One region of the Metabacillus sediminis genome, then DNA from elsewhere that is predicted to be linked to it. Evidence: a T-box and tRNA genes for the amino acid it is inferred to sense, from the RefSeq annotation. Region 1 holds a T-box; the other holds one or more tRNA genes.
What was found. The T-box of region 1 lies ahead of alaS (alanine--tRNA ligase). A T-box ahead of a tRNA ligase gene usually reads a tRNA of that ligase, here a tRNA-Ala.
Positions count from the first base shown of each region.

Region 1 (15,571 bases):
TGCAACAAGACTTGAATCCTTTCTCTTCTCTCTAACCTCGACATCTTTATGTTCATTCATAAAATCACGTCCTCGATATTGGTATGATTGCTTGTTATTAAATACCACATTTGGAAAATGTCAAACCTTTTGCCTAAAGAACTTTTTAGCGGAATGGAAAACGTTACGCTGTATGACTTAATGCTGGAGGAAGAATCCTAAGTGTGTTCGGAAAGGTGGGAGATCATCTTGCGGACATACGGAACATTAAAGGGACTTCCGGTTTTTGATGCAAGAAACGCTGCCTGCATAGGCAAAATTACGGATTTAGTCATCAGCACAGACGGGCACGTTTCCGGACTTATCTTGGATGGCAAAGGTCTATTCAAGAAAGACCGCTTCATTCCGCTGGCCTGTATAGATTCAGTGGGAGAAGACGGAGTGATGGTCAAAGATCCGGAACAGCTGCAGCCTGCAGCTGCTGCAAAAGAAGATTATCGATTCCGCGGCAATGGGCAGCTGTTTAACAAAACCGTCTACTCGAAAACCGGCGAACAGCTCGGTCTCCTGGAAGACGTATATTTTACAGAACAACTGGGCACAATCGTAGCATACGAACTGACAGACGGATTCTTCGCTGATTTAACCGAAGGGCGGAAAAAAGTAAACCCCCTAAGCGAGGAACTAATGGTAAGCAAGGATGCCATCGTCATGGATGTGATTCAAGAGTGAGGTGTGCCCGGTTTGTTAAAATGCCCGAACTGTCAATGCAAGGACCTTGGAAAAATAGGAGTAAACCAGTATTACTGCTGGGGCTGCTTTATCGAGCTTTCGGTATCCAAAGGAATGATTTTAACCCATCAGGTTGAAGAAGACGGTACCTTAAGCTCACTAGATGACTTGTTTGACGAACATGACCGTACCGTAAGCTAAAATCGAAATTAAAGGAGGAAAACGCCATGAACCGCACCATGACCTCAATAATTTCAATGGGAATCGGCGCTGCCGCAACCTACGCAATGAGCGGCAAACGCATGAACACCCGCAAAATGAAAAAAAACTGGCAGCGCCAGATGAAGAAAATGTTTTAATAGCAGTTGGTGAAAACCTCCGCGTGTTGCGGGGGTTTTTTTTGTTGGGGTGGGGTGGTTTTGCGGTTGGGAAAATTGTCGGATAATAGATAGTTGTGTCGGTTTGGCTGTAATCGACATAGAATTGCCCGAAATCGACACATTTGTGCCCGCAATCGACAAATAGCTGCCCGTAATCGACAAGAAAATGCCCGTAAAATTGTTGTGTCCGTAGAGGAAGGAGTTTTTCCCTTGTAAGTGGAATTAATGAGTGACATCGGAAGGAGAATCTTAAATGATTATCAAACCCCTGCAAATTCCTCGTTCTCTAAAACAACTCCATGCATTAAAAAGAAGACTCGATCCGAAACATCCTAAGTACGAAGCTGTTCTCCAAGACTTAGCTATTCAATCAGCGGGATTTAAAGGAGAAAAGGAAATGGAATATCCCCTTAGCTTTCTTCCGAGAGAGACCTATCAGATATTCCATGATTTAAGGCTGCATGACGGCATCCATTTTTTTCAGATAGATGTACTGCTGCTGTCTCGGTCTTTTATTACTATTTTTGAGGTGAAGAATATAGCAGGGACGCTGATTTTCGATTCTGATTTCAACCAGCTCATAAGAATTCAGAATAATATAAAAGAGCCCTTTCCCGATCCAATTGTGCAAGTTAAACGGCAAAGACTGCAATTAGTAAATTGGTTAAGAAAATACAGCCTTCCTGTACTTCCTATACAGGAATTCGTTGCGATTGGAAATCCTCGTACTATGCTTGAAACCTCCAAGAATAATCATGAAATCCCCCATAAGGTGCTTCATAGCAATACAATCCCATTTAAAATAAATGAACTAGAAAAGATATACCAAAAAGAAATTCTTACATCTGAACAGCTAGCCGAATTAAGCAATAAATTATTGTCCGCCCATTCAGATCTAGAAAAAAATATGATGTCAAAGCATCAAATACACTCGCATAATATCTTGCCAGGGGTCTGTTGTATGAAGTGTTCGAAGTTAACAATGACAAGGCTGAAAAATTCAATGTGGATGTGCGGTTTATGCGGGATCACTTCTAAAGATGCACATATTGAAGCATTGGAGGATTACGGCTATTTGTTTCAAAACTTAATATCGAATCGTGAAGCAAAATCCTTCCTAAACCTGTCTTCCAGCTCTACTGTAAAAAGGCTATTAAAATCCTTGAACTTGGAAACGACAGGAAGTCACAGGTCCACTGCCTATAAAATCAATATGTAAATCGAATGCCCCCTGCATAATCCCCCCAAAAATCCCCCAAACTAATCTCCGGAGGGGATGCCCCGTGAAAGAAAAAAAGATCCTGCTAAGAGCGGGAATTATTCTGCTGTCTTTATTATCCCTTTATTTATTTCTTAAACTGCGGGTAGTGTGGAATCCAGTCTGGATTATGCTGCAGGCCATTATCGTGCCGTTTGTTATTGCTTCCTTTATCACGTATTTGCTTCATCCGATTGTAGAGAAGCTGCATGAAACGGGGCTTCCGAGGACGCTTTCGATTCTCATTATTTATTTGCTGTTCTTCGGTTCGATTGGGTATGGTTTTTATCGGGGCATTCCGCTGCTTATTAATCAGCTGATGGAGCTGTCGGCTAATGCGCCGCGGATGGTGAAGCTTTATGAGGGCTGGCTTACGATGATCAGGGATCAGACGGATCATTGGCCGATGGGGCTGCATCATCGGGTGGAGGGGTTGCTTGGCGAGGCGGAGCAGTGGATCTCAGGGATGATTGACGGCATTATCTACTCGATCCGGTCACTGTTTGATAATGCGGTAATTTTAACACTTATTCCATTTTTGGTTTTTTATATGCTGAAGGATTTTTCACTGTTGAAAAAAGCTGCCTGGTATTTGACTCCGAAAAAGTGGAGAAGGAGGGGGAAGGAGCTGCTGAGGGATGCAGATGAGTCTCTCGGAAGCTACATTCGGGGCCAGTTTTTTGTTTGTGTCATTATGGGTCTGCTGGCGTTTATCTCTTTATGGTTTTTTGGGGTAAAGTATCCGCTTGTGCTTGGAATGATTATAGCGATTACAAATGTGATTCCTTACTTTGGCCCTGTGATCGGTGCTATTCCGGCTTTAATTTTGGCGGCAGCGATGTCGACTCAAACAGTGATTACCGTGGTTATTATCATTTTGGTTCTGCAATTTCTTGAAGGAAACGTAATCAGTCCTCTGATTGTTGGAAGAAGCCTGCATATGCATCCCATTGTTATTATGCTGGCGCTCGCTGCTGGCGGTGAGCTTGCAGGAATTTTCGGACTGATTATCGCCGTACCTGTCACCGCTGTCCTGAGGGTCGTTTTGGAGCATGGAGTCCGGCTTCTCCGGCATGATTGACAGGCGGGCGGCCATTGTCTATAATCTACGGTATAATAGGTAATAAACGCTGATGGAAACGAGTAGGTCACAGTCCATTTCCAGAGAGAATGCCCCAAGGCTGAAAGGGTGTTTATTGAAGGGTGACGGAACGCTATTCCTGAGTGCAGGTAAAAGTCCTGCCGTCCTGAGACCGCGTTAAGGTCCAATGAAGCTGATGGATGTTTTGGAATCCATAATCAGGGTGGTACCGCGAGCAACTCTCGTCCCTGTGCAAATCTAAAGGATTTGTACAGGAACGGGAGTTTTTTGTTTTTCGGAGCCGCCCGGCATACATATTAAGGAGGAGAAATGAATGAAATTTTTAACGTCTGCAGAAGTACGCCAAATGTTTCTTGATTTTTTCAAAGAAAAAGGCCACTCAGTAGAACCAAGTGCATCACTTGTTCCGCATGAAGATCCTTCTCTTTTGTGGATTAACAGCGGGGTTGCTACCCTGAAAAAATATTTTGACGGACGTGTGATTCCTGCGAACCCAAGAATTTGCAACGCGCAGAAATCCATCCGCACCAACGATATTGAAAATGTAGGGAAAACGGCACGACATCATACGTTCTTCGAAATGCTTGGAAACTTCTCAATCGGAGAATACTTCAAAGAAGAAGCAATTGAATGGGCTTGGGAGTTCCTTACAAGCGAGAAGTGGATCGGCTTTGACGCTGAAAAGCTTTCTGTTACGATTCACCCTGAAGACAATGAAGCCTTCGACATATGGACGGCTAAAGTAGGCGTTCCGGAAGAGCGCATCATTCGGCTTGAAGGGAACTTCTGGGATATCGGCGAAGGCCCGAGCGGACCGAACACGGAGATTTTTTATGACCGCGGTGAGGCTTACGGGAACGATCCGGAAGATTCCGAGCTATATCCAGGCGGCGAAAATGAGCGTTATTTAGAAGTATGGAACCTTGTTTTCTCTGAATTTAACCATAATTCGAATGGAACCTATACTCCGCTTCCTAAGAAAAATATTGATACAGGGATGGGACTTGAGCGGATGTGCTCCGTTATTCAAAATGTTCCGACCAACTATGAGACGGATCTCTTTATGCCGATTATTGAAGCAACTGCAGCAATTGCCGGTATGGAGTACCATGACAGCAAAGAGAAGGATGAGGCATTTAAGGTTATTGCCGATCATATCCGTACCGTATCCTTTGCAGTAGGGGATGGAGCTCTTCCGTCCAACGAAGGCCGCGGCTATGTTCTCCGCCGTCTGCTTCGACGGGCTGTGCGCTATGCAAAAAAACTTGATATCAACCGCCCATTTATGTATGAGCTTGTACCGGTAGTTGGTGAAATTATGGAAGCCTTCTATCCGGAAGTTAAACAAAAGACCGAGTTTATACAAAAAGTCATTAAAAACGAGGAAGAGCGTTTCCATGAAACGTTAAATGATGGACTGGCTATTTTATCTGAAGTGATTAAAAAGCAAAGAGAAGCGGGACACGATGTCATTCCAGGCACTGACGTTTTCCGCCTTTATGATACCTATGGCTTCCCGGTTGAATTGACAGAAGAATATGCAGAAGAAGAACAAATGAAGATTGATGCAGAGGGCTTCGAGTCTGAAATGCAAAAGCAGCGCGAACGGGCAAGATCAGCTCGCCAGGAAGTCGATTCCATGCAGGTTCAGGGAGGAGTACTTGGTGATCTCACAACGGAAAGTACGTTTGTCGGTTATGAGCACCTTACTGTTGAAACTGAAGCTGCTGCCCTTGTGAAAGATGGCGAGCTTGTCTCAGAAGCATCTGAAGGGGAAGAAATCCAGCTTATCCTTGTACAGACACCGTTTTATGCGGAGAGCGGCGGACAGATTGCAGATGAAGGAACCATTTCCAATGCAAATTTCACCGCACGCGTTAAAGACGTTAAAAAAGCTCCAAACGGGCAAAATCTGCATCGCGTGATTGTTGAAAAAGGAACATTAAGAGCAAATGATTCCGTCACAGCTGCGGTTGACCGTAAAGTAAGAGAAGGTGTTGTGAAGAACCATACTGCGACTCATCTGCTGCATCAGGCATTGAAGGATGTTCTCGGAGGCCACGTCAATCAGGCTGGATCATTGGTGACGGAAAACCGCCTTCGTTTTGATTTCTCCCATTTCGGCCAGATTACAGATAGCGAGCTAAAACAAATTGAGCAGATCGTGAATGAAAAAATCTGGGCAGGCATCGGTGTAAACATTGACTTAAAACCAATTGATGAAGCAAAAGCAATGGGAGCAATGGCTTTATTCGGTGAAAAGTACGGCAAAATTGTCCGTGTTGTTCAAATTGGAAAGTACAGTCTTGAACTATGCGGAGGCTGCCATGTGGATAACACTTCTTCAATCGGCTTGTTCAAGCTTGTATCTGAATCCGGTATCGGTGCAGGTACAAGAAGGATCGAAGCTGTAACAGGAAAAACGGCTTATGAAACGATGAATGAGCAAATTGCCATTCTGGAAGCGGCCGCTGCTAAGCTTAAAACAAACAGTAAAGAGGTTCCTGCCCGTATTGATGCTCTTACAGGCGAACTGAAAGATCTTCAGCGCGAAAACGAGTCCCTTACTTCAAAGCTTGGCAATCTTGAAGCCACTTCTTTAACGGACCAGGTAAAAGAAATCGATGGCGTTAAACTTCTTGCAAGCAAGGTGAACGCAAAGGATATGAACAGTCTTCGTGCCATTTTGGATGATTTGAAGGAAAAGCTTGGATCTGCAGTAATCGTTTTAGGGGCTGCAAATGGTGATAAGGTAAATATTGCAGCCGGTGTTTCGAAGGATCTTATTGACCGCGGCCTGCATGCCGGCAAGCTCGTAAAAGAAGTCGCAGAGCGCTGCGGCGGAGGCGGCGGAGGCCGTCCGGATATGGCTCAGGCAGGAGGAAAAGACCCTGAAAAACTCGAATCTGCTTTAAACTATGCAGAGGAATGGGTTAAATCCGTTTTATAATTCTCATTCTTAGTGTAGAATGGTGATAAGAGTCAGGACGAGCAGGATCAAGTCCTCGAGCGCGAACTTGAGAAAGAGGTGCAGACAGTGAGCTCATTCGATAAAACAATGAAATTCAACGTTTCGGACGATTCCGTTCAAACAGATGTGAACGAAGTTTTGTTTACGGTACATGATGCACTCAAGGAAAAAGGATACAATCCGATCAATCAGATCGTCGGTTATTTGCTTTCAGGAGATCCGGCTTATATTCCCCGTCACCGTGATGCAAGAAGCTTGATCCGCAAGCTTGAGAGAGACGAGCTGATTGAAGAGCTTGTTAAATCGTACCTGCAAAATCATCGTGAGGAGTAATAGATGCGAGTATTAGGTTTGGATTACGGAACGAAAACAATCGGAGTAGCAGTCAGTGATCTTATGGGCTGGACAGCTCAAGGACTCGAAACGGTTAAAATTAATGAAGAAGGCGGAGACTATGGTCTGACTAGGCTTTCTGAAATCATTAAAACGGAAGAGGCGGACAAAATTGTCGTCGGTCTTCCGAAAAATATGAATAACACAATTGGTCCGAGAGGGGAAGCGTGTCAAAGATTCGCTTCCCTGCTGGAAGAGACATTTTCGCTTCCCGTTGTTCTCTGGGACGAGAGATTAACGACAATGGCTGCAGAACGGATGCTCATTGAAGCGGATGTAAGCAGAAAAAAACGCAAAAAAGTCATTGATAAAATGGCAGCTGTCATGATCCTTCAAGGATATCTTGACAGCCTCCGATAACGGAGATTACTTAACGAGGTGAATAGACATGGAACATGGTGAAAAACAGATTACAGTAGTAGACGAAAACGGAAACGAACAGCTTTGCGAGATCCTTTTTACATTTGAGTCAGATGAATTCAAAAAATCCTACGTTCTTTACTACCCAATCAGCAGTGAAGATCAGGATGAAGAGGATGTAGAAATTCATGCATCAAGCTTCACGCCAAGCGAAAATGGCGAAGATGGCGAGCTTCAGCCAATTGAAACAGAAGAAGAGTGGGACATGATTGAAGAAATGATGAACACATTCTTCGATAACGAGGAAGAAGAAGAAAACTAAATGCAAATAAAAAGGAGCCTGGGGATGTATTCCCGGCTTCTTTTTTTGTTCAGATAGTGACGAATGGGGTAGAATTTTGTAGTATAATATACGGAAGTGAAAGGGGGAAAAGGATGAAGCAAAAACAAAACAAACCATCCATACATAAAACACTGCTTGAAAAACAGGAAGAGGCAAAATCAATCCGGAAAATTGTATGGCGAATTGTCCTTGTGGCTGGGATCGCAATTGCTGCGATCGCTCTTGCAGGCATCATATATATTCAGAACGCATTGAGTCCAGTGGACCCTTCTGATAAAAAACAAGTAAAAGTATCCATTCCTCTCGGATCATCTGTTTCAGGGATAGCTGCTGAGCTTAAAGAAGAAGGAATCATTAAAGATGCCAGGGTGTTTAAATATTATGTGAAATTTAAAAATGAAACCAATTTTCAGGCCGGAGATTATTTGCTAAGTAAATCTATGACGATGGATGACATGATTCAGCTCCTTAAAACAGGAAAAATGGCAGAAAACATTGCCATGCAGTTTACCATTCCTGAAGGCCATCAAATGAAGCAAATCGCAGCAATCATTGAAAATAACAGTGAATACTCAAAAGAGGATGTTTTAAAGAAGATCCAGGATCCAGCATTCATTGCAGCAATGAAAAAGAAATACCCCAATACCGTAACCAATGAAATTGATAAAAAAACAGCAAAATATAAGCTTGAGGGTTATTTATATCCAGCAACTTATCCATTTGCGGACCCAAAAACATCTCTGGACACCATTCTTGAAAAGATGATCAGCGAGACAGATGAGAGGATAAAGCCTTATCTGCCACAAATGAAAGAGAAAAAATGGAGTGTTCATTATTTCCTGACCATGTCCTCGATTATCGAAGAGGAGGCAACAGGAAAGGTAGACAGAAAAAAGATTGCGAGTGTTTTCTTTAATCGCTTAAAGTCAGGCATGCCTTTGCAGACAGATCCAACGGTACTGTATGCACTCGGAGAGCACAAAGACCGGGTTACTTATAAAGATTTGAAGGTCTCCTCTCCATATAATACGTATGTAATCAAAGGCCTTCCGCCAGGACCTATTTCAAACAGCGGGAATATGTCCATGGAAGCGGCACTGAAGCCGGATAACACCGACTATCTATATTTCCTCGCAGCACCGGATGGAACCGTTTATTATTCCAGAACGCTGAAAGAGCATAACCAGCTGAAGGAAAAGCATATAACCGGTCCGAGAAAAGGATCATAAGTGAAAACGGGGAGTGAATTTTATTTTCATTCCCCGTTTTTTTATGCTAAAATATATCAGGTTATATGAAGAACAGGACTATGGTGTTAAATAAAGGCAAGAGTTCTTAACAGGAACTCTTCTTTTTGCGCAAGGAGGCAAAATTAGTGCTTGACCAAAAGCTTCAAACCTACATGGAAAGCATGATACCCGATCGCCCACCAGCTATTCAGGAAATGGAAGCCTATGCAAGCGAGCATGGAGTTCCGATTATGGAAGCGGCGGGAATGGAAGTATTGCTTCAATTTCTTCGGATTCATTCTCCCCATCATATACTTGAAATTGGAACTGCCATTGGCTATTCAGCCATCCGCATGGCATCTGCTGTTCCAAAAGCCTCTATTGTCAGTATAGAAAGAGATCAGGAGAGATATGATCAGGCACTTTTACGAATCGAACAAATGGGTCTAAGCAGCAGAATCCGAGTTCATTTTGGCGATGCCCTTGAACTTTCTGATGCAATAGAAAGCGAAGGACCTTATGACGCACTTTTTATTGATGCGGCGAAAGGCCAATATCAGCGCTTTTTTGAACTGTATGAGCCGATGCTGACTGAAGGCGGTATGATTATTACCGACAATATTTTATTTAAAGGTCTTGTAGCAGAAGAACAGGACCAGATTGATAATAGACGGATACGGAGCCTCGTTAAAAAGATAGCGGGCTACAACACTTGGCTTATGTCCCATCCTTCTTATGAAACGTGTATCATACCAGTCGGCGATGGCATTGCCGTGAGCATTAAAAGAGGTGAACTAAAATGAAAAAACCGGAATTGCTGGTTACGCCTTCAAGCCTTTACGATTTGGAGCCGCTCGCTGAGGCGGGAGCAACTGCATTTATTATTGGGGAACAGAAATTCGGACTTCGTCTCGCAGGTGAATTTAAAGGCGAAGATTTTAAAAAAGCGGTCAGAATCGCCCATGAAAAAGGGGTAAAAGTATACGCTGCTATGAACGCCATTTTCCATAATGACAAAATTGATGAATTAGCTGATTATATGCTGTTTCTTCAAGATGCAGGTGCTGACGCGATTGTATTTGGCGATCCGGCTGTTTTAATGATTGCACGTGAAACGGTACCGGAAATGAAGCTTCACTGGAATACAGAAACAACAGCAACGAACTGGTATACTTGCAATTACTGGGGCCGGAAAGGTGCAAAAAGAGCCGTGCTTGCAAGAGAGCTGAATATGGATGCAATAGTGGAAACAAAGGAAAATGCAGAGGTTGAAATTGAAATTCAGGTTCACGGCATGACGTGCATGTTTCAATCCAAACGCTCACTTATAGGCAACTACTATTTGTATCAGGGAAAAGAAATGGAAGTTGTGAATAAAAGCAAAGTCGATACCGGCCTGTTGCTGCATGATAAAGAACGGGAAAATAAATATCCTGTTTTTGAAGATGAGAATGGCACACATATTATGAGTCCAAATGATATGTGCATCATTGATGAATTGCCGGAGCTCATCGATGCAGGAGTGGATTCCTTCAAGATTGACGGGATACTCCAGAAGAGTGACTATATAATTGAAGTAACTAAAAAATATCGAAAAGCCATCGACCTTTGCATCGAAGCAAGGGACCAATATGAAGAGGTGAGGGACGCCCTTCTTGAAGAAATCAAGCAGATTCAGCCTGTACACCGTCCGCTGGATACTGGATTCTTCTTTAAAGAAACCGTCTATTAAGAAACCTCGTTTTCAGCTATGAAAATAAATAGGGAGGCACGCAGATGGACGCCTTAAAAGATTCAATTTCCAAGATCGTTGATGGAAAACGGGTCATAATTAAAAAGCCTGAGCTTCTGGCACCGGCCGGAAACCTGGAAAAATTAAAAATTGCTGTCCGTTATGGAGCAGATGCCGTTTTTATCGGCGGACGCGAATATGGACTTCGTTCAAATGCCGATAATTTCTCACAGGAAGAAATGGCAGAAGGCGTACAGTTTGCCAATCAGTACAATGCCAAAATTTATGTGACAACGAATATTTTTGCTCACAATGAAAATATGGACGGACTTGCCGATTATCTAAAAGGACTTGAAGAAGCAGGGGTTACAGGAATTATCGTAGCTGACCCGCTCATTATAGAGACATGTAAAACAGCTGCGCCAAAGCTTGAAATTCACCTGAGCACCCAGCAATCCTTATCCAACTGGAAGGCTGTTCAGTTTTGGAAGGAAGAAGGTCTTGAACGGGTTGTTTTGGCACGTGAAACAAGCGGAGATGAAATCCGCGAAATGAAGGAAAAAGTGGATATTGAAATCGAAACATTTATTCACGGGGCGATGTGCATCGCTTACTCCGGACGCTGTACTCTTTCAAATCATATGACAGCCCGCGATTCAAACCGCGGCGGCTGCTGCCAGTCCTGCCGCTGGGATTATGATCTTTACAAACAGGAAGATGGTCGGGAAACTCCATTGTTTGGGGATGGCGATTCTCCATTTGCCATGAGTCCAAAAGATCTTAAACTAGTGGAGTCTATCCCTAAAATGATTGAAATGGGCATTGACAGCCTGAAAATTGAAGGCCGCATGAAATCCATTCACTATATCGCAACGGTGGTCAGCGTGTATCGCAAAGTAATTGATGCCTATTGCGCAGATCCGGACAATTTTGTCATTCAGCAGGAATGGCTGGAAGAGCTTGATAAATGTGCGAACCGAGATACGGCAACGGCATTTTTTGAAGGAGTGCCGGGTCACAAAGAGCAAATGTTTGGCATACATGGGAAAAAGACGGCATACGATTTTGTCGGAATGGTGCTGGATTATGATCCTGAAACCAAGAAGGTAACACTCCAGCAGCGGAACTATTTTAAGCCGGGAGATGAAGTTGAATTTTTCGGACCGGAGCTTGAGAATTTCCGTACTGTGATTGAAGCGGTATACGATGAAAAAGGCAATGAACTGGATGCTGCACGCCATCCTCTTCAAACGGTGACATTTACATTGGACCGGCCTGTTTATCCTTACAACATGATGAGAAAGGGGTTCTAGGATAAATGGTAAAAAAACCTATTGTAATCGGGGTTGCCGGAGGATCCGGATCAGGAAAAACTAGTGTAACGAAAGCGATTTACGAGCATTTTAAAGGACATTCCATTATGATGCTTGAACAGGATTATTATTACAAGGATCAAAGTCATCTTCCTTATGAAGAGCGCCTCAACACCAACTATGATCATCCTTTGGCATTTGATAACAATTTGCTGATTGAACATTTGAAGAAGCTTCTCCATTATGAAAAGATCGAAAAACCGGTGTATGATTATAAAATTCATACAAGATCTGAGGAAATCATCGAGGTCGAACCGAAGGATGTCATCATTCTTGAAGGAATTCTCATTTTGGAAGATGAACGCCTGAGAGATCTTATGGATATTAAAATGTATGTGGATACAGACGCAGACATTCGAATTATTCGGCGCATCCTCCGCGACATCAAGGAACGCGGACGTTCCATTGACTCAGTAATCGAACAATATGTGTCCGTTGTAAGACCGATGCATAACCAGTTCATCGAGCCTACAAAGCGCTATGCAGATATTATCATCCCTGAAGGCGGCCAAAATCACGTGGCTATCGATTTAATGGTAACAAAAATTCAAACAATTCTTGAACAAAACGCTATTTTGTAATAACATAGCATAGATATAGAGCACTGTGCCCATATTATGTATAGATTGTTAAACGTTTCATGTAAAAGACGCGCTCAGGCAGATTGAACGCCAATTCTCGATATGAAAGAAGAGTGTGAGGGCATGATTGCCCTCGCTCTTGTATTATTAACAGGTCTTACATACCAAATTTCGGGGGACAGCTGTTTCAGAAGGAGTGAGTATCGATGGCAGTAGAGAAAGAATTTCCGATGACGAAAGAAGGAAAAGAAAAGCTCGAACAAGAATTGGAGTACATGAAAACTGTACGTCGTAAAGAAGTAGTCGAGCGGATTAAAATTGCGCGCAGTTTCGGTGATCTTTCTGAAAACTCCGAGTATGATTCCGCTAAAGAAGAGCAGGCGTTTGTTGAAGGAAGAATTACAACGCTTGAAAACATGATCCGCAATGCGAAAATCATTGTCGAGGATACATCGAATTCAAATTCAGTAGCGCTTGGCAAAACCGTTACGTTCCAGGAACTTCCAAATGGGGAAGAAGAATCTTACACAATTGTGGGAAGTGCGGAAGCAGATCCTTTTGAAGGAAAGATTTCCAATGACTCACCAATCGCTAAAAGTCTTCTTGGCAAACAAGTGGGCGATGAAGTAACTGTGCAAACGCCTGGCGGTGAAATGCAGGTTAAAATTGTAAAAATTAAGTAAGATCCGATTAAAGAATGACCGCCTCGTCGACAATGGTGACGAGGTGGTTTTTTTATGCGTGCAATTAAAAAAAGAATCGTATCTGTTTGCGTGGTAATCACCATTTTTCTGCTGATTTTGACAGCAAGACTTGCTGAACTCCAGCTTTTTCGGACTGAATCGTTCGGAAGCCATCATATCAATTTGATTGAAGAGAGCGTGAAACAGCGAACGCAATCCGTATTAATTGATGATGGCAGGGGGAGCATTGTCGATCGGAGGGGTGAACCGCTTTCTGCAGGGGTTGAGCCATCCGTTGTGCTGTTTCCGTTTATTAAGAGCTTAAATTGGCCGAGCGAAAAAGTTGCCTCCATAACCGGGATGTCAGAGGGAATTATTCACTCCCTTGTTTCCAGAGCAAAAAAACCGGTTATCTTGTCAAAAAAGGATGGCGCGGAGCTTACCCAATCTGATTTAACAAAAATTAATGAATTTAAGTTTCCTGGTGTTTATGGGGTAATGGTGCAAGAGAAGCCAAGTGAATTATCAGCGTCCCACATCATTGGATATACAGCTGAAATGCCTGTGACGGCGAAAAAGCGGTACCCTGATAAAAAGCTTCCGCTCACTATGAAAATAGGCGCAGCGGGGCTGCAAAAGGCCTTTGATGCGTTTTTGCTGCCGGAATCAGAGACAAAGCTGCTGTATCATGTTGATGCGAATAACAATCCTCTTTTTGGCGTGAACGTCAAATACATCGCCGATTCCAGCGCACACTATCCGGTGAAAATTAAAACTACTCTCGATTCAGACATGCAGCAGCTTACGGAAAAAGCTCTTACACAGGCTGGCATCAAAAAAGGAGGAGCCGTCCTAATAGATATCCAGTCCAGTTCCCTTCTGGCAATGGCGAGCAAGCCGGATCTCAATGTGAACGGGTCCTCTTCAAGCTTAAGCAACTATATGCTTGAGAGCATGAAGCCAGGCTCAATATTTAAAATTGTGACTGCTGCGGCAGCGATAGAGAACGGGCTTGATCATCCCTCCGCCAGATATAATTGCAATCTGAATCCATACGGCGGCGCTGAAGAAGACCGCCAGCTGGGTTCTCTGAGCTTTGATCAAAGTTTTTCAAGAAGCTGCAATTATACCTTTAACGTCCTTTCCAATCAGCTTATAAAAAAGGTGCCGGATTATATGGAAACGACTGCTGAAAAAATGGGGTTAGTCCACCCTGTGGGATGGCAGGGCACAGTGTTCCATTACAGCGGCTTCAAGCAGTTTCCAGAAGAAAAACAGGGAACTGTCTGGTCTGATAACAGAGACAAAGGCTCCCCTAAAGCCGTTGCCCAAACCGCCATTGGTCAAAAAGATGTCCAGGTTACTCCGCTTTCAATTGCGAATATGATGGCGACGATTGCAAGAGGAGGTAAAGGGATGGAAGTGAAAACGGCTGAGGAAATTTTGTATAAAAATGGAATATCCATGTACCGTTTTCCGAATTCAGAGCTTGCGAACGTATCCATTGATCATTATACGGTCCAAAAGCTCCAGAAGCTTCTCCGCCTGGTGGTATCTGACGAAAAAGGCACAGGAGTTAGATTCAGGACGCTGCCGTTTGAAGTGTCCGGGAAATCAGGTACGGCAGAAACAGGAAGAAAGGACGCAGAAGGACATAATCTGATCAATAAATGGTTTGCCGGGTATTTTCCATCAGACAGCCCGAGGTATGCTCTAGTGGTTGTTGATGCTGATACAATTGCCAGCAAAGCTGCTGCAAATCAGGTGTTTTATGATATAGCGGCCGGCCTGAAATGATTCTATTGAATCAAAACTGGCTAGATTCATACTCCTTTGATAGAATAGTACAGAAAGAAAGTGGGAAGAGGAGTGAAGATGATGAATAGAACCCGCTATGGCAACCGCGATAAGCGCAGAAAAACTAATGTCGTATTGAATGTCATGATCGCTGTCGTGCTCATTCTCATTGCGGCCGTCGGCTACCAGCTTATTACTGGAGGCGAAAAGAAGCAGACTTCCAGCAGCAAAATCTCTGACCAGCAGTCACAAAGCGAAGAGACAAGCGAAGAAACTGCGTCTGAGCAAACAGACAAAGAAGATACAGAATCACAAAATACATCCGGTGATGAGGCATCTAAGGAAGAAGCCAAACCTGCTGATGACAATAAGCAGAGCGAGGAAGACAAAGCAGCAGAAGCGGACAAGGAAACAAAAAGCTCCGAATGGGAGCCTGTCGGTACCTCACAAAAAGGGGAACATACCACAGTTTATGATAAAGGCTCAGCGGATTGGCAGGAAATGACCAAGGCGATGAGTGTAGCAACTGGAATCCCGGAAGATAATATGACGATCTGGTTCATTGGAAATAATGGTTCTCCGAACGATGCAAAAGGAACCGTTTCTGCTAAGAACTCGGATGAGAAATATGAAGTAACCCTTCAGTTTATAGAAAATG
Region 1 covers NZ_CP147407.1:2,667,002-2,682,572, reverse strand. The annotation lists gene WCV65_RS14080 (hypothetical protein) at 1-60, opposite strand, end outside; gene WCV65_RS14075 (PRC-barrel domain-containing protein) at 229-711, shown strand; gene WCV65_RS14070 (hypothetical protein) at 724-912, shown strand; gene WCV65_RS14065 (DUF3918 family protein) at 939-1,070, shown strand; gene WCV65_RS14060 (nuclease-related domain-containing protein) at 1,345-2,310, shown strand; gene WCV65_RS14055 (AI-2E family transporter) at 2,375-3,430, shown strand; T-box leader at 3,471-3,683, shown strand; gene alaS (alanine--tRNA ligase) at 3,765-6,401, shown strand; gene WCV65_RS14045 (IreB family regulatory phosphoprotein) at 6,489-6,755, shown strand; gene ruvX (Holliday junction resolvase RuvX) at 6,759-7,175, shown strand; gene WCV65_RS14035 (DUF1292 domain-containing protein) at 7,204-7,497, shown strand; gene mltG (endolytic transglycosylase MltG) at 7,611-8,747, shown strand; gene WCV65_RS14025 (O-methyltransferase) at 8,894-9,550, shown strand; gene WCV65_RS14020 (peptidase U32 family protein) at 9,547-10,479, shown strand; gene WCV65_RS14015 (U32 family peptidase) at 10,524-11,792, shown strand; gene udk (uridine kinase) at 11,798-12,433, shown strand; gene greA (transcription elongation factor GreA) at 12,640-13,116, shown strand; gene WCV65_RS14000 (penicillin-binding protein 2) at 13,171-14,913, shown strand; gene WCV65_RS13995 (DUF1510 family protein) at 14,995-15,571, shown strand, end outside.

Region 2 (15,571 bases), 480 kb from region 1:
GGTCTGCCCCATCCACATCATTCAGACTCATCATTGTCTGCAAAGAGAGCTCTTTTTTGATTCCATCCTTAACAAGGTAGTATTTCGCCTGCAAATTCAGCAAATCCATCATTTCACCGTAGATGGAAATCATCTCTTGAATGTCTTTCTCAGAAAGCTCATCTACACTTTCAAAATCACCGATTGCCATCATTCTGTCACCAAGCTGCATCAGCTGTGCGTCAATATAAGGATTGTTTTGATATACTTTTTCGAAGTGTGCAGCCAAACGCTCAAACTCTTCTTCCGTTAAACCAAGCTGATCAAAAATTTCTTCAAACTCAGATTCCATATCCGGAAGTTCCATGAAATTATAGATTTCTTCATCAAGCTCTTCGATCGAATCATAATCTTCTAAAACCAGGCCGTGATCCTTCATAAACTGGTCAAACTCTTCACGGGAGACAAAGTCGTAGCTTTCCCAAAGCTCCTGAAGCGTCGAATCATTAATTTCAGTCGGATAGTCTCCCGCAATTTGAATTGTTTCAAGCAGATAATTTTCAAAATAGAAAACATCCTGTACTTTTTCCCCATCGAATAAATCCCCGTTTTCAACAAGGAGGTCTGTTAATTGATCTTCTGTTAATTCATATTTTGCAAGGATTTCTTTAAGAACATCATCTGTCACCCTTCTTCCCAGATGACTTCTTAAATCTTCTACATCTTCAAATTCATCAAACATTCTGTAATCGAAATTTTCTAAATATGTCTCTAACTGGCCATGTGTCAAGTTAATTTCTTTTAAATAGGCTTTGTAGCTGCTGCTGTTTACGTCAATCTTGCCTGCAGCCAGTGCTGTGTGTGCAACGAGCAGCTGAAGCAGTACAAGACATGCCGCGAAATATTTTTTCACCGCAGTGTCCCCCTGTAATATTTGTAATCTAGAAAATTATATACTGAAATTTTTGTAATGTATAGCACAATATTTTTATTGTCTATCTAGTAGATGGTTCTATTTTCGCTTGCTGGTGAATGTACTAGAGTAATAGGAAGGAGATGCGGGAGGCTAGACAATGAATCCAACCTTTTCTTTTATGTTAGGCTGCATGCTGTTATCAATTATTCATTTTTTAATCAGTTATAGGGAAGCAATTCGGGTAAGCAATGAGGAAGGTCTTGTATTCGGCTGGGGATTAGTATTTAATGTGCCCCTTGCCTTCATGTTTGCCATACTGGCTAATTTGTTCTACCAGCAGCTAAATTAGAAGGGCCTACCAGATTGGAGGCCCTTCTTATCTTTCTGTTATACTCGATTGCCTTGCAGCAGCATCGATTTAAGCCGTTCAATATCCTTCCATCCAAAAGCATATTCAATATGCTCCCGATTTCCAATTGACAATGTTTCTTCCCCTATTAATTCAGGAAAATAGGATTCATAAAATCCCCGGGAAGGATTTTCACTGATTACCCAAACCATGACAGATTGGAATCCTTTTTCAATGAGATCATCTATCGAATTTAACAGCAGCGCACTGCCAATCCCTTTTCGCTGCACCTCATCCAGAAGGTAGATGGCATATATTTCACCATCAAACCCATGCTTTTCAGTACGTTCCTTTCCATAGCTTGAAAACCCGACGATTCTCCCCTCTTCATCTTCGGCTAAAAACAGATGATCGAGATCGGCTTGCTCCCACTGGCTCATCTTCTCTGCATATGTAAGCGAGTTTAAATAGGCAGAATCAACGATATCCCGGTAAGTAGTCCGCCAGCTATCCACATGAACTTCCGCAATCCCTTTTATATCTTCTTTTTTTGCTTTCCGGATTTTATACATAATAGTCCCCCTACGCCATTCTAAAGTTCACTATTCTCCTATACCCAATTTCTTTCCTTAATCATCCATATTTCTTTTAGAATGGTAAGCAGAATCTTTTTCACTTCATATCCCCAGCCATAAAAATTAGTATTCCTGCAAATATTACGGCACTGCCGATTGCCTGAGTCAACATGATTTGTTCATTCAGCACATAATAGGCAAGGATGATCGCACCGGCAGGTTCAAATAAAATGGCGACGGAAATTGTGTTCGTACTAATCCATTTCAAAGCCCAGTTAAATAAAGAATGGCCAAGCAGATTAGGAAAAATGGCCAATAGCAAAAGCCACATCAGATTTTCGCCGCTTCCTGGGTCTAAACTATACGAAAATACTAAGCAATAAAGCAGCAAAGTCGCCGCGCTAATCCCGTAAACAAGAGTTGTATGTAAAATCAGCGAATGCCGCTTTCTTACTTCCTGTCCAAATAGAAGATAGGCAGTAACCATAAAACAGGCGGTTAACGCCAGCAAATCTCCTGCCAGTGCCCATCCGCTGATTTGCAGGTCCCCCCAGCTGATGATTAAGCTCCCGATTATGGCAATCGCCGCACTCCACACGGCTTGACGCGTTACCCGCTCACCAAAAAGCAGGTAAGTTCCAGCAAATGCGAATAGCGGCTGAAGCGTAACGAGAACCACTGAACTTGCAACGGAGGTTAATTCGAGGGACTCAAACCATAAAATAAAATGAAAGGCCAGGAATATTCCTGCCATTGAAATGTAGAGCCAGTCTTTATTAGTCATTTCCTTGATGCCCGATCCCCTTGCTAACAGGAAAAAAGGCATCATTAGAAGGACTGAAAAGAACATTCTGTAAAAAGCCGTTACCGGCGGCGGAGTGGTGGTCAGCTTGACCATTACGGCAGAGGCCGAGACAGAGAGCACCCCAATAAATAGAGCGATATATGCATATGTTTTTTGTTTGTTCACATTAATCTCCTCACCCTACTAAACATCTGCAAAAAGGCGAGATTTGTAGAAGGATAGTTTTTAAAATATTCTGTTAATATTGTATAATGAAAGCGTTAACTCTAGCGATATGAGGAGGTCCTATGAATTCTTTAAAGCAAGTGACAATCGGGAAAATGTTTCAGGAAACGGTTCAGGAGTTTGGAAGCCGTGAAGCTATTGTCTATTCTAAAGAAGAAATCCGTTATACCTATCAAGAATTCTACGAGGAAACGGCAAAAATTGCAAAGGCTCTTATGGGAATCGGTATTAAAAAAGGAGACCATATCGCTGTTTGGGCAACCAACGTCCCTGAGTGGCTGCTTCTCCAATTTGCTACAGCAAGGATGGGCGCGGTTCTTGTAACGGTTAATACGAGCTACCAGGTTCACGAACTTGAATATTTATTACAGCAATCCGATTCAGCTGCTTTATTTTTAATAGACGGCTATAAAGGGACTTCCTATACAGAAATGATTCAGTCAATCAAAAGCCGAGCCAGCCATCCGCTAACGAAGCTGAAACACCAAATCTACATAGGCAGTGATTCATGTCCTGAAGGAATGACTGGCTGGAATAAATTTTTAATGCATGCAGCTGCAGTTTCAGATGCAGAACTGGAACAAAGAGAAAGCGAGCTTGATCAGCATGATGCCATTAATATGCAATACACTTCGGGAACGACAGGGTTTCCAAAAGGCGTTATGCTTACCCATCATAACATTGTCAATAACGGTTATTTAATCGCAAGCTCGATGAAGCTGACACATAAGGACAGGCTTTGCATTCCCGTACCGTTCTTCCATTGTTTCGGCTGCGTATTGAGTACAATGGCTGCAGTTACAGTTGGGGCCTGCATGGTCCCGACAATAGAATTCAGCCCTGATCTCGTGCTCGAAACAGTGGAAAGGGAACAATGCACCGGCTTGCAGGGAGTTCCGACGATGTTTATTGCCGAACTTTCACTGGATTCTTTCCCATCTTATGATCTCTCCTCTCTCCGGACAGGTATTATGGCAGGCTCTCCTTGTCCGATCGAAGTGATGAAAAAAGTAATGGATCAGATGGGGATGAACGAAATTACGATTTGCTACGGTCAAACGGAGGCATCTCCTGTCATTACCCAAACAACTGTAGATGACTCTATTGAAAGAAAAGTAGAGACAGTCGGGAAACCTCATCCGCATGTTGAAGTTAAAATTATCAATCCTGCAACAGGAAATGAAATGCCTTCAAATGAACAGGGAGAACTGTGTACGAGAGGCTATCACGTTATGAAGGGTTATTATAAAATGCCCGAAGCGACAAGTGAAGCAATCGATGCTGACGGGTGGCTGCATACAGGTGATCTCGCTTCAATGGACGAAGAAGGCTACGTTAAAATTACAGGCCGCCTCAAGGATATGATTATCAGAGGCGGTGAGAATATTTATCCCAGGGAGATCGAAGAGTTTTTATACCGGCACCCTGATATTGTAGATGTACAGGTTATTGGAGTGCCCGATGAAAAATACGGAGAACGAACGGCTGCCTGCATCCGAGTCAGAGAGGGAGCCAACCTGACGATGCAGCATATTAAAGAATACTGTGAAGGGCAAATCGCTTTTTATAAAATTCCGGAATACTGCTTTTTCATGGATGAGTATCCAATGACAGCATCTGGGAAAATACAGAAATTCAAGCTGCGGGAACAGGCACTGGACTGGATTAAAGAGAGAGTTTAAGTGGAGTGTATGAAGGGACTTCCATCAGTGGTTTTGATATGATGAACGTGAAGAGGAGGAATCGGCTATGTATGAACACATGAAAAAAGTGCGAGAAGAATTGCTTAACACACTCAATGAACTATCAAATGAGGAGTTTAATGAAAAGCCTTCAACTGATGAATGGAGCGTTGGGCAGGTTGTAGACCACCTTCAAAAAATGGAGAAAGTCGTACTGGAAAGCCTTAAAAAATCCATCCATCATGCAGAGGATAAAACGGTTGAAGAAAAACAGCTTGAAATTGTGACCGACCGGTCCCGCAAGGTTCCCGCACCTGACTATGTGGTGCCGAGTCCTGTACCGATTGACCGGATTAAGGTAATAACTGCACTCGAAGAAGCCAGACGAGATCTTATAAATTTCACTGAGCTGCTTGCAAAAGATTTCGATCTTACTTCAAGAGCTCTAAAACACCCTGTCTTAGGAGAACTATCCATTAAACAATGGGTTGAATTTGTGGGGTACCATGAGGAGCGCCATCTTCTCCAGATTAAAGAAGCAAAAGAAAAAATTGGTGCTTAACCAGCGTTCGGCAGCCGGCCTTCCTCAGCCCGGCTGCTTATTATTTTTGGATAAGTTTCACGTCGCCTGTTACACGGTCGACTGAATACGTAACATCTTCATTTCCTGACGCAGTCGTGCCGTCTTCAAACCAGGAGGCACTGCAAATGTATTCATTCTTTGTTTCAACGAGGAATTTAGCTCCAGCTTCCCCTTTTCCGCTCCGTTCGAGAAAATCTACAACTAGAAGAAGCGCTTCATCCTTCGTCACTTCCTGATCAGCCAGTACTTCATGCTGGATAGGTGATTTGAACCCGGCCGCATTAATTAATTCATCACCGAAAAATTCGTAAATCAAAAACAGAGCCAGCCCTAATCCGAGCACTGCCTGCGCCACTTTCATGCTGATTGCCTCCCGCCTTTCTATCTAATAGTATTATCGGTTCAATTCGCTTCTGGATAAAGTGACTTTATGTAAATTGATTGTAAATATTAGGCCTTTTTACACTTTTTATCTATTTACAAAATTATTTTTAAATAATCATAAAACAATATTGACTTTTTTCGAAAAATCGTTATGATTTATATTATGCGCTAACGCATAAAAATATTACGGGGGCTTAGCTCAGCTGGGAGAGCGTTTGGCTGGCAGCCAAAAGGTCAGCGGTTCGATCCCGCTAGTCTCCATCTAAAAACACCCTTGCGGATGCAAGGGTGTTTTCTTGTTTTCAGACATATTACGGCATTTCGCTCATCAAATGGTTAGAAACCACTTTTGCACCTTATTTTAAAATGGCTTTTTTCTTTGCCGGTCCCACTCCCCCATCAGTTGTGAGACGGCTGGCCTTTTGAAGGGCGATAACGGCTTTTTCAGTGTTTGCGCCGAATATTCCATCAGTACCCCTTGTGTTGTATCCACGTGCAGTCAGTCTTTGCTGCAGCTCTTTTACTGCAGAGCCCTTGCTGCCTTTTCTTAGTGTTCCGCTGTTCGCAAGGGTAGTCCCGGGCTGCGAACTTGATCCATTTAGTGCACTCCATGTTTTGGGCCCAACAATTCCGTCTGCAGTAAGCCTCTTGCTCTTTTGGAAAGCACGAACAGCTTTATCTGTAGCAGGACCAAAAACACCGTCAATGCCCCCTGTGTTGAATCCAAGCTTTGTTAATTTGCGCTGAAGATCTGCTACTGCATCTCCTCTGCTTCCTATTTTAAGCGTATCTCCGGTAGTTCCGGTATTCCCGCCTGGCTTAACGTTGTATCCATAAGATTTGGCTATCGCATCAAAGGATTTCCCTGAGCTTGTAATAATTACGACTGTATTGATTGGCACTTGACTATACAGCCATTCAACTTCATTATCATACATCCTGACACAGCCGCTGCTGACATATCCTCCAATTGAGCCTGGATTATTGTTACCGTGTATTCCATAAGTGGAACCGGATGTTCCTCGTGCATTAAACCCCATCCACCGATTACCAAGCGGGTTTCTTGGATCCCCTCCTGGAATATTTCCTTTATAATAAGGTCTGTTTATGATTTTCTGAACAATTTTGAATTTCCCTTCAGGTGTAAGGGACTGGCTTCTCCCTGTTCCTACTTTGAACACCCGTTTCAGCTTGCTGTCTTCGTAATAAGCAAGCTTGTTTGACGACTTATTTATGATGATAAACTTGGTTGCTGCTGCAGATGCACCCGGTATACCTGCCCAAAAGAACAGAAGAAATACACTGCAAAACACAATAAGCCATTTCTTTAGCAAAAACCTCAACCCCCGGTTCAATTTTTTAAACATTTATATCTATGCGCGGGCTGAGCAGAGAAGTTCCAATTTTACCAATTTAATATATGAAATGGTAAAAAACAGATAATCCGGGGAATATCCTGTCGTTATTTCTATAATCATGATTTTTCGCATTAGATTTTGCTGAGAATTGAAGATAAATTTACCCCTGAATGGAGGAGGAAAACAGCGGTTTTTCTCAAAATAATAAGAATAGCTTTTGTGTAATGAAAAAGTGCTGGACTCCTGGAGGAACTGGATGATAAAAAGCCTGTGAAGAACAGAGTTGATCAGCGCGAAAAACTTAAAAAGGTGGTTAATGACATGATTCAGGAATTTACTTTACAGCAGCTTGCAGAAGGTCTGCCAAAATCAGTATTGAATGCTTCGGATAGAGATTTAGAAGGTTTCCAAAAAATTATTGAAGAAACGATTAAGCTTAGGGAAGGGCATAAAAACTTGCAAAAGATGATAAAAAGCTATTCCACTTCTGTAATCCAGCGATCTTAAGTCTGCAAGTATCGGCCTTTTCATAAGGCTTTTTTCTTTTTACTCAAACTTTACTAGCTTTTCATTTTCTTACTGAATTTTCTATATATTGGAAAATACTTCGTGCTAACCCTCCCTAATTCCTATATAAATGAATTATAGATAGAAAAATAATAGAAGGGGGCAATGACATGCAAGCAAATACTCCGTTGGAGATAAAGAAAAAGCGTCCGTTAAGAAAATGGCTTCTCATAAGCCTTTCTGTTTTTACCCTGCTGCTTATTTCAGGCGTTATTTTTGTAAACGTTTACACTAATAGAAGTCTGCCAAAGCTGTCCGGAGAAACAGTCATTGCAGGACTTACACAGGAAACGGTGGTTACTAGAGATCAGGAGGGTGTGCCTCATATAAAAGCGGGCAGTGAAAAAGACCTGTATATGGCTCAAGGATACATCCAGGCTCAGGACCGGCTTTTCCAAATGGATTTGAGCCGAAGACAAGCCTCTGGTATGCTGAGCGAAGTAGTTGGAGAGGCCACCATAGACCGTGATAAATTTTTCAGAACGCTTGGGTTAAGGCGGGCAGCACAGGCGTCCCTATCGGCTTATGATCAAGAGTCTCTTCAAGTTCTCCAATGGTTTGCAGATGGGGTCAATGCGCATATAAAGGAGGCAAAAAAAGAGGGAAAACTTCCATTGGAGTTTACTCTGCTTGGATACGAGCCTTCCAAGTGGACCCCACTTGACTCCCTTACAATCGGAAAATATATGGCGTTTGATTTAGGCGGGCATTGGCAGGGACAGGCGTTTCGTTATTGGGCGATGGATCATCTTTCAAAAGAAGAAGCACTTGAGCTTTTTCCAAGTTATCCAAAGGATGCTCCTGCTATCCTCTCAAGCTATAAAAATATAAAGCTCGATATTCAGGATACGTTTGCAAGTGCCGTCATTCCACGCGAATTTAACGGAAGCAACAACTGGGTTGTGAGCGGCAAGAAAACCGTTACAGGCAAGCCTCTTTTAGCTGATGATCCTCATCTCGGGCTGGCCACGCCATCCATCTGGTATCAGATGCACCTCACCTCTCCATCCCAGAATGTGAGCGGGGTCATTTTTGCAGGTGTTCCCGGGATCATTCTCGGACATAACGAGAAAATTGCATGGGGTGTAACAAATACGGGTCCCGACGTACAGGATCTGTACATTGAGAAACGCAGTCCGCAAGATGATTCAAAGTTCCTCCATAACGGAAAATGGGAACAGGCGAAGATAATAAAAGAACCCATTGCTGTTAAAGGCAAAAAAACCATTCCCTATGAAGTGACAGAAACGAGGCATGGTCCTGTCATTTCCGAGTTTTCATTAGATCAGAAAAAAGATACGGTTCTTGCGATGAAATGGACCGCGTTGATGCCAAGCACAGAACTGCAGGCTGTTCTTAACATGAACCGTGCTCAAAACTGGAATGAATTCGAAAAGGCATTGGAAGAATTCCACGTTCCAACTCAAAATTTCGTTTTTGCCGGCCAGGATGGAACAATCGCTTACAAAGCAAACGGGAAAATTCCAATCCGCAAAAATGGGGACGGACTGCTTCCTGTTCCAGGCTGGACAGATGATTATGAATGGTCCGGTTTCATTCCATGGAATCAGCTCCCGCGAAGCGTGAATCCGGAAGAAGGCTTTCTGGCAACTGCCAATAACAAAGTCATAGATGACCGTTATCCATACCATATCAGTCATCACTGGGCACAGCCATATCGGTATATGAGGATTGAGGAGTTTTTAACTAGCAAAGATAAGGTGACTGTAAATGACATGAAGAAACTTCAGATGGATCAAAAGGATCTTTATGCAAGAGAATTTGTTCCTTCATTCCTTAAAGCACTCAAAGAACAAAAACTCACATCACAGGAAAAAGGAGCCCTCTCCCTTCTTGAGAACTGGAATTACGAGGATAACCCTGAATACGGTGCCCCACTCATCTTCCATTTATGGATGAAAGAACTTCCAAGGGTTCTGTTTGCGGATAAAATCCCTGAGAAAATGGAGGAACTATTTGAGGGGAAACAGCAGGCGGTCGATGAATTACTGCGAAAAGCATTAGACGGAGAAAAATCGGTTTGGATTGAAGAAAAAGGAGGAATCCAAAACGTTCTGCACTCCTCATTGAAGAGCGTCCTTGCTGCCATTCAAGATCAATACGGCAAAGATCCAAAAGCATGGAAGTGGGGGGACTATCATCAGGTTTATTTCGCCCACCCGCTCTCCTCTGCTTCACCTGTACTCGAGTGGGTTTTCAACAGGCAAAAGCCCCTCCCTGTCGGAGGCAGCCAGGTGACGGTTCAAGCCGCTGCTTATGAAGAAAATGGAGTAGTTGATCATGGTGCTCCATGGCGTTTCGTAGCTGACCTTTCTGATTTGTCAAAGGCTTATCACAATAACAGTCCCGGGCAGTCCGGGCATTTTAGGAGCGAATGGTACAGCAATCAGCTAAAAAACTGGGTAGAAGGAACATATCATGAAACCTCGCTGACCAGTTACGGTTCAAAAAAAGATGTACTGAAACTGGAACCGGGAAAGTAATTAGATGGTGTCATGCATCCTGAAAAAGAGATGCATGACTTTTTTAAAATCAGCCTATAAACCCAATCTCAAAAAGAATACCCAACTATTCTCCTAAAATCATATTGACATTGAAATTCATTCTCACTATTATATAAATGAGAATGAATTTCATTATAAATTACGGGGGATGGCATATATGTGGTCGAGTTTATTTCTTGCATTACGCGAAGGGCTGGAATCAGCACTCATTATCGGAATTATTTTAATACATACAACCAGAATTAATCGGCACGATCTTAAATCATCCGTCTACCTTGGAGCAGGTATCGGATTGATTGTCAGCATAATCGGCGGACTGATCGTTTTTTCCGGCGCTCAGGAGATGGAAGGCACTTCTGAAGAACTGTTCGAAGGAATCATGATGCTGGCAGCGTCCGGACTCATCGCTTACTTTATTTTATGGCTGCACCGGAACAGCGATGTAAGTAATTCGGTTACGTCTAAAGTTTCTTCCAATGCATCAAAAATCAGTTTGTTTATTTTGGCTTTTCTTTCCGTATTCAGAGAGGGCCTCGAACTGATGATCTTTAATCTTACCCAGATCTCACATCACGCAGGATTGATTGCTGCAGGAAATATCCTAGGGATTGTTCTTGCTGTGGCCACCACGATCGTACTATTTAAAACAGCGGTGAAACTGAACTTATCTGTTCTATTCAAAGTACTCGGTGTTGTTCTGATTTTCCTTGGAGCCGAAATGTTTGGAGAAAGCCTTTTGAAATTTTATGAGGACGGCGGAGAATTATTGGAGAAAGCAGGCTTTGCCCTATTTATGCTTCCTTCTCTTTACATCCTTTTGAAGGATGATATAAAAAGAATGAGAGTAACCCGCAAGCAGGCGGACGTGTGAAATAAAAAACCACCAAACACAGATCGTTATTGAAAAACAGCCGGGTCCCCCCGGCTGTTTTCTTTCGTTTAGCAATTAGCAATCATGATTACATTTCCGTCAGGATCCTGTATATTGAACCATGCTGTTTCTCCCGCCCATTCCAGTTCTCTTACAATCTTAATTTCTTTGTTTTTCACAAAAGCATAAGCCTCCTCTATTTCAGGAGCATAAAGATTGAAAATCGGGTTCCCGCTGATGCTTTCTTTAAATTGAGCATCAAAGCTGTGATCATCCAAGGTGAGAGAGGTTGTTCCATTGATAGGGATGTTGCAGACTGGCGAATGAATCTTGTCCAAATCTGCTTCCTGCCCGAGCAGGTCAAAATACCATGCTACAGATGCCTTTAAATTCTTCACATGAACAAATACACCATTCATTTGATTCTTAATTGGGACTGCCGCAGCTTTCATTTTTATCATCCTCCCCACATTTTAGTACCATTTTATCCCTTTATTTTACCAAAAGAAAGAAGCAAAGATCCTTCATTTAAAGGATCTTTGCTTCTTTTTAATCACTACTCCTTAAACCCATCCAAACAGAAAGGCCGCCTGAGCAAGAATAAATGTCACAGCGATGGCTATAACGGTCGGGATGATAAAAGACATGAACGTCCATTTTTTGCTTTTTGTTTCCTTATATATATTGATGAGTGTCGTGCCGCACGGGAAGTGAAGAAGCGAGAACAGCATCATATTTAAAGCTGTTAGCCACGTCCAGCCGTGATCAAGGAAAATTTGCTTTAAATCCATCAGATTATCCACTTCCGTAAGAGATCCGGTCGAAAGATAACCCATTAAAAGAACAGGCAATACGATTTCATTAGCCGGCAAGCCGATCAGGAATGCCGCTAAAATGTAGCCATCCATTCCAAGCATTTTTCCAAAAGGATCAAGGAAGTTAACGAAGTACATCAGAATACTTGTATCCCCGATAAATACATTTGCAAGAATCCATGTAAGCATGGCTGCCGGTGCCGCAATCTTTACCGCTCTCATCAGAACAGAAATCGAACGGGTTAATGAAGCCCGGACCACAGTATCCCATACTTTTGGTTTTCGGTATGGCGGAAGTTCCAGGGTGTAATGAGTTGGAACGCCTTTCAAAGCGGTTTTTGATAAGACAAAGGAAACGAAAAAAGTAACGATAACTCCAAATAATACGATTCCGACAATGACAGCTGTTGTGACAAGTGAAGCCCAGCCTCCTGTAAACCCAGCTGCCATGAATAGGGATGAAAGGATAATAAGCGTTCCCCAGCGTCCGTTGCATGGCACAAAGTTATTCGTTAAGATCGCTAGCATCCGCTCTCTGGGAGATTCAATGATTCGGGTAGACATCATAGCAGCGGCGTTGCACCCAAATCCCATCGCCATCGTCAAAGACTGCTTTCCATGGGCTCCAACCTGTTTGAAAATGCGATCCATGTTAAAAGCCACGCGCGGAAGGTATCCGAAGTTTTCAAGCAGGGCGAACACCGGAAAGAAAATCGCCATAGGCGGCAGCATCACACTGATTACCCAAGTCGTTCCCCGGAACAGACCAAGTACCAATATTCCGTATAGCCACTCAGGTGCCCCCATCCACTGGAAGAAAATTGTTAAGTACCCTTCAATCCAGCTGAAGAATTCACCAAGCATGGAGGATGGCACATTGGCTCCTGCAATCGTTAAATAAAAAACTGCCCCGAGCATGATCAGCATGATCGGAAATCCAAAAATCGGTGATGTCAGAACAGCATCCAGTTTTTCAGTCCGAACATCTTCTTTTGTTTTACTAAACGTAACGGTCCTTGCACAAAGCTCCTTGCTTTTTTCATGAAGACTCTGAACAATCTCATCGCGTATCTCAGCAGACGATATGTCTCTTGCCTCGTTTAATACTTTGTCAAACTGGATACTTAAGTCCACGTGTCAACTCCTCCTTTTGCGCCATACGGCCTTTTAATTCATCCAAAAGGGATTCATCTCCATCCAGCAGTCTCAGGGCAACCCATCTTGCAGAGAGGTCATCGTCAATGAGCGGACGGACAAGCGGTTCGATTTTGCTGATTTTTTCCTCAATAGCCGTATGATAGCTAATCAGGGCCGGCTGACATTGGATAATCCCTTTCACAAGCCGGTCCATCGTATCAAACAGCAGTGGGAATCCCGTTTTATTGCGTGCTGATATTTTTACAACCGGCACTCCTAGTCTTCTTGTCAGATGCTGATCATTAATACTGATGCCCCGCTTCGCCGCTTCATCAATTAAATTGACGCAAACAATAACGTTCGTTGTCATTTCAAGCACTTGAAGAGCGAGATTCATATTCCGTTCAAGTGATGTTGCATCGAGTACCACTAATGTAATATCCGGCTTTTCAAAGACGATATAATTTCTCGCAACTTCTTCATCCTTTGAATTTGAGAAAAGAGAATAGGTCCCGGGAAGATCAATGAGCTTATACGTTTCGCCCTTATGCTGCATCGTTCCTTCTGCCATATCAACGGTTTTTCCAGCCCAGTTTCCTGTGTGCTGCTTCAGACCGGTCAAAGCGTTGAACAGGGTGCTTTTCCCGGTATTGGGATTTCCGGCTAATGCGACTCTGTACACATTATTCATGAGTGATCAACTCTCCTTCAATTCTCATACTCTCTTCTTTTCGAAGGGCAATCGTCGTTTGGCTGACTCGAAAGGCAATGGGATCGCCAAGCGGACTTCTGCGGACTACCTTCACCACTGCTCCAGGGACAAAGCCTAAATCAAGAAGTCTTCTGCGCATAACTCCTTCAAGGGAAAGTGAAGTAATTTTTAAGGTATCCCCTTTATTCGCTTGGTATAGACAAACTGTTTTAGTATTGGTCATTTATTTTTCACCCTAACTAGTTTTTTTACCTAGCGCAACTTTTTCTTTTATCATATGATTCTATTTTTAAAATGTCAATTGTCATTCTCCATTGATGAAAGAAATTCTCTCCTGATGATGGGAGGATTACTGCTAAACTATTCGCCTATAAGCTAAAGAAATGAAACAATTTTATTCCTAATTCCGTTCCATATACAAGCAAGAAAAAAATTATTTGAGGTGAAAAAAATGAAAAAATGGCAAAAAGCATCAACTGCTTCCGTATTAGCTCTCGGCATCCTTTCCTTTCCGCTCAGCTCAGCTCTTCCATTCTTTGAAGCCAGTACAGCTCAAGCCTCTGCAGCTTATACGTATGAGGTAACTGCCGGCAAATTAAACATTCGGGCAGCAGCCAATACTCAGTCAAAAGTTCTAGGATCGCTGCGAAAGGGAGTAAAAATTGAAATACAGCGAATTACCACTTCTGGATGGGTCTCTTTTCAATATAAAGGCAAAATAGCTTATGCGAGTGCAAAATTCATGCTGCCAATAGCCGGAACAGGTGTTACTAAAACGAACCTGCATTTAAGAAAAAGTGCAGCCGCTTCTTCAGCAAGCCTCCTCGTTATTCCGGCTGGAAAAAAAGTAACCGTTCATGAATGGGCTGGTGATTGGGCACGAATTGATTACAACGGAACAAAAGGCTGGGCCAGTTCTAAATATTTGATGGGATTTGAATGAACGATTTTAAACAAGGACATATAAAAACCGCATTCGAGGAGAATGCGGTTTTTGCAATTTAATCATTCTATGAGAATAGCCGTTAAAAGTAATCCCCTTCATTAATATGATGTGCCGGGCCTTATAGGCTTACTGATATACAGACATAGGTACAATCACTTCGGGCATTCCAGACGAATAAGGGCCAACTTCATATTCCTGAAAAATTAATTTCAGTCCTTTATTATGAAATGTCCATTCCCTATTGCTGTCAATGACAATTTCCTTTAATGCATCTGGAAAAATTGCGGTTTGATTTCTGTTGGATTGATTTCTCAAATCTGCTGCGGCATAGTTTTTCACCACGCTTGTTTTATTTTTTATCACTGTTGTTAAATCGAAACGGGAACCATTAAGTGAATTAAAATTCAGCGTTTTCGCAACTGTCATACCATGTGCCCCGCCCATATATTGATATTCATAAACGACCACACTCAGCAAATGATTTTTATTGAAGTGAATTTCATAGCTTGCTTTGTATTCATAAGGCTTCCATGGATAAGGCTTGCCGTCCTTTTCCCATTGCTGTTTATTCTTTTCTTCTTGCAGCTTAGCTTTCTTGTAATTTTCTACATGTTGGTTTGCTTGTCTAAGTATCACAGCATTAATTGACTGTTCAGCATTTTTGTTATTCATTCCTATCATTTGCGGGTATTCAACCGGCGCATCTTTAGCGGTTATTTTTATTGATTTTATCCCGTTTACTGCTTCATATCTGGATTTTGAAGGCGTTTCATAGGCTACGGAACCATCTGCCTTTACGAACTTCCCTCCGCCAATACCAAACAATCCATTACGGTTTGTGTAAACTCTTGAGACTTGGCCTTTTTTCAAACTGGAAACTGCTTTAAAGCTTGTACCTGATTTCTCATAAACACTGATATCCTGAATTGCCGTAACTCTGCCGATCTGTCCCGGCTTTAATTCGTTATTGGTCCATCCGGAAGAAGCGGCTGCAGCAGGTTCATAAGGCATAGCGCCGAAAGCGAGACCAGCAGCGAGAACAATTGGTAATGCCTTTTTCATCATTACATCCCCTTTGTTTTTTAATAGCTAACTTCTTATTAAACGGTGTATGTAATCAAAATGTTTCATCCCTATGACAA
Region 2 covers NZ_CP147407.1:3,150,083-3,165,653, forward strand. The annotation lists gene WCV65_RS16405 (processed acidic surface protein) at 1-892, opposite strand, end outside; gene WCV65_RS16410 (hypothetical protein) at 1,053-1,244, shown strand; gene WCV65_RS16415 (GNAT family N-acetyltransferase) at 1,283-1,816, opposite strand; gene WCV65_RS16420 (DMT family transporter) at 1,917-2,789, opposite strand; gene WCV65_RS16425 (AMP-binding protein) at 2,912-4,531, shown strand; gene WCV65_RS16430 (DinB family protein) at 4,599-5,093, shown strand; gene WCV65_RS16435 (hypothetical protein) at 5,134-5,475, opposite strand; tRNA gene WCV65_RS16440 (tRNA-Ala) at 5,687-5,759, shown strand; gene WCV65_RS16445 (peptidoglycan-binding protein) at 5,855-6,832, opposite strand; gene WCV65_RS16450 (hypothetical protein) at 7,178-7,363, shown strand; gene WCV65_RS16455 (penicillin acylase family protein) at 7,534-9,927, shown strand; gene WCV65_RS16460 (FTR1 family protein) at 10,106-10,819, shown strand; gene WCV65_RS16465 (VOC family protein) at 10,888-11,271, opposite strand; gene WCV65_RS16470 (nucleoside recognition domain-containing protein) at 11,383-12,768, opposite strand; gene WCV65_RS16475 (FeoB small GTPase domain-containing protein) at 12,746-13,462, opposite strand; gene WCV65_RS16480 (FeoA family protein) at 13,455-13,706, opposite strand; gene WCV65_RS16485 (SH3 domain-containing protein) at 13,935-14,426, shown strand; gene WCV65_RS16490 (DUF3298 and DUF4163 domain-containing protein) at 14,556-15,491, opposite strand.
Region 2: it encodes a tRNA-Ala, which carries the amino acid that the T-box ahead of alaS (alanine--tRNA ligase) is inferred to sense. The anticodon was not compared.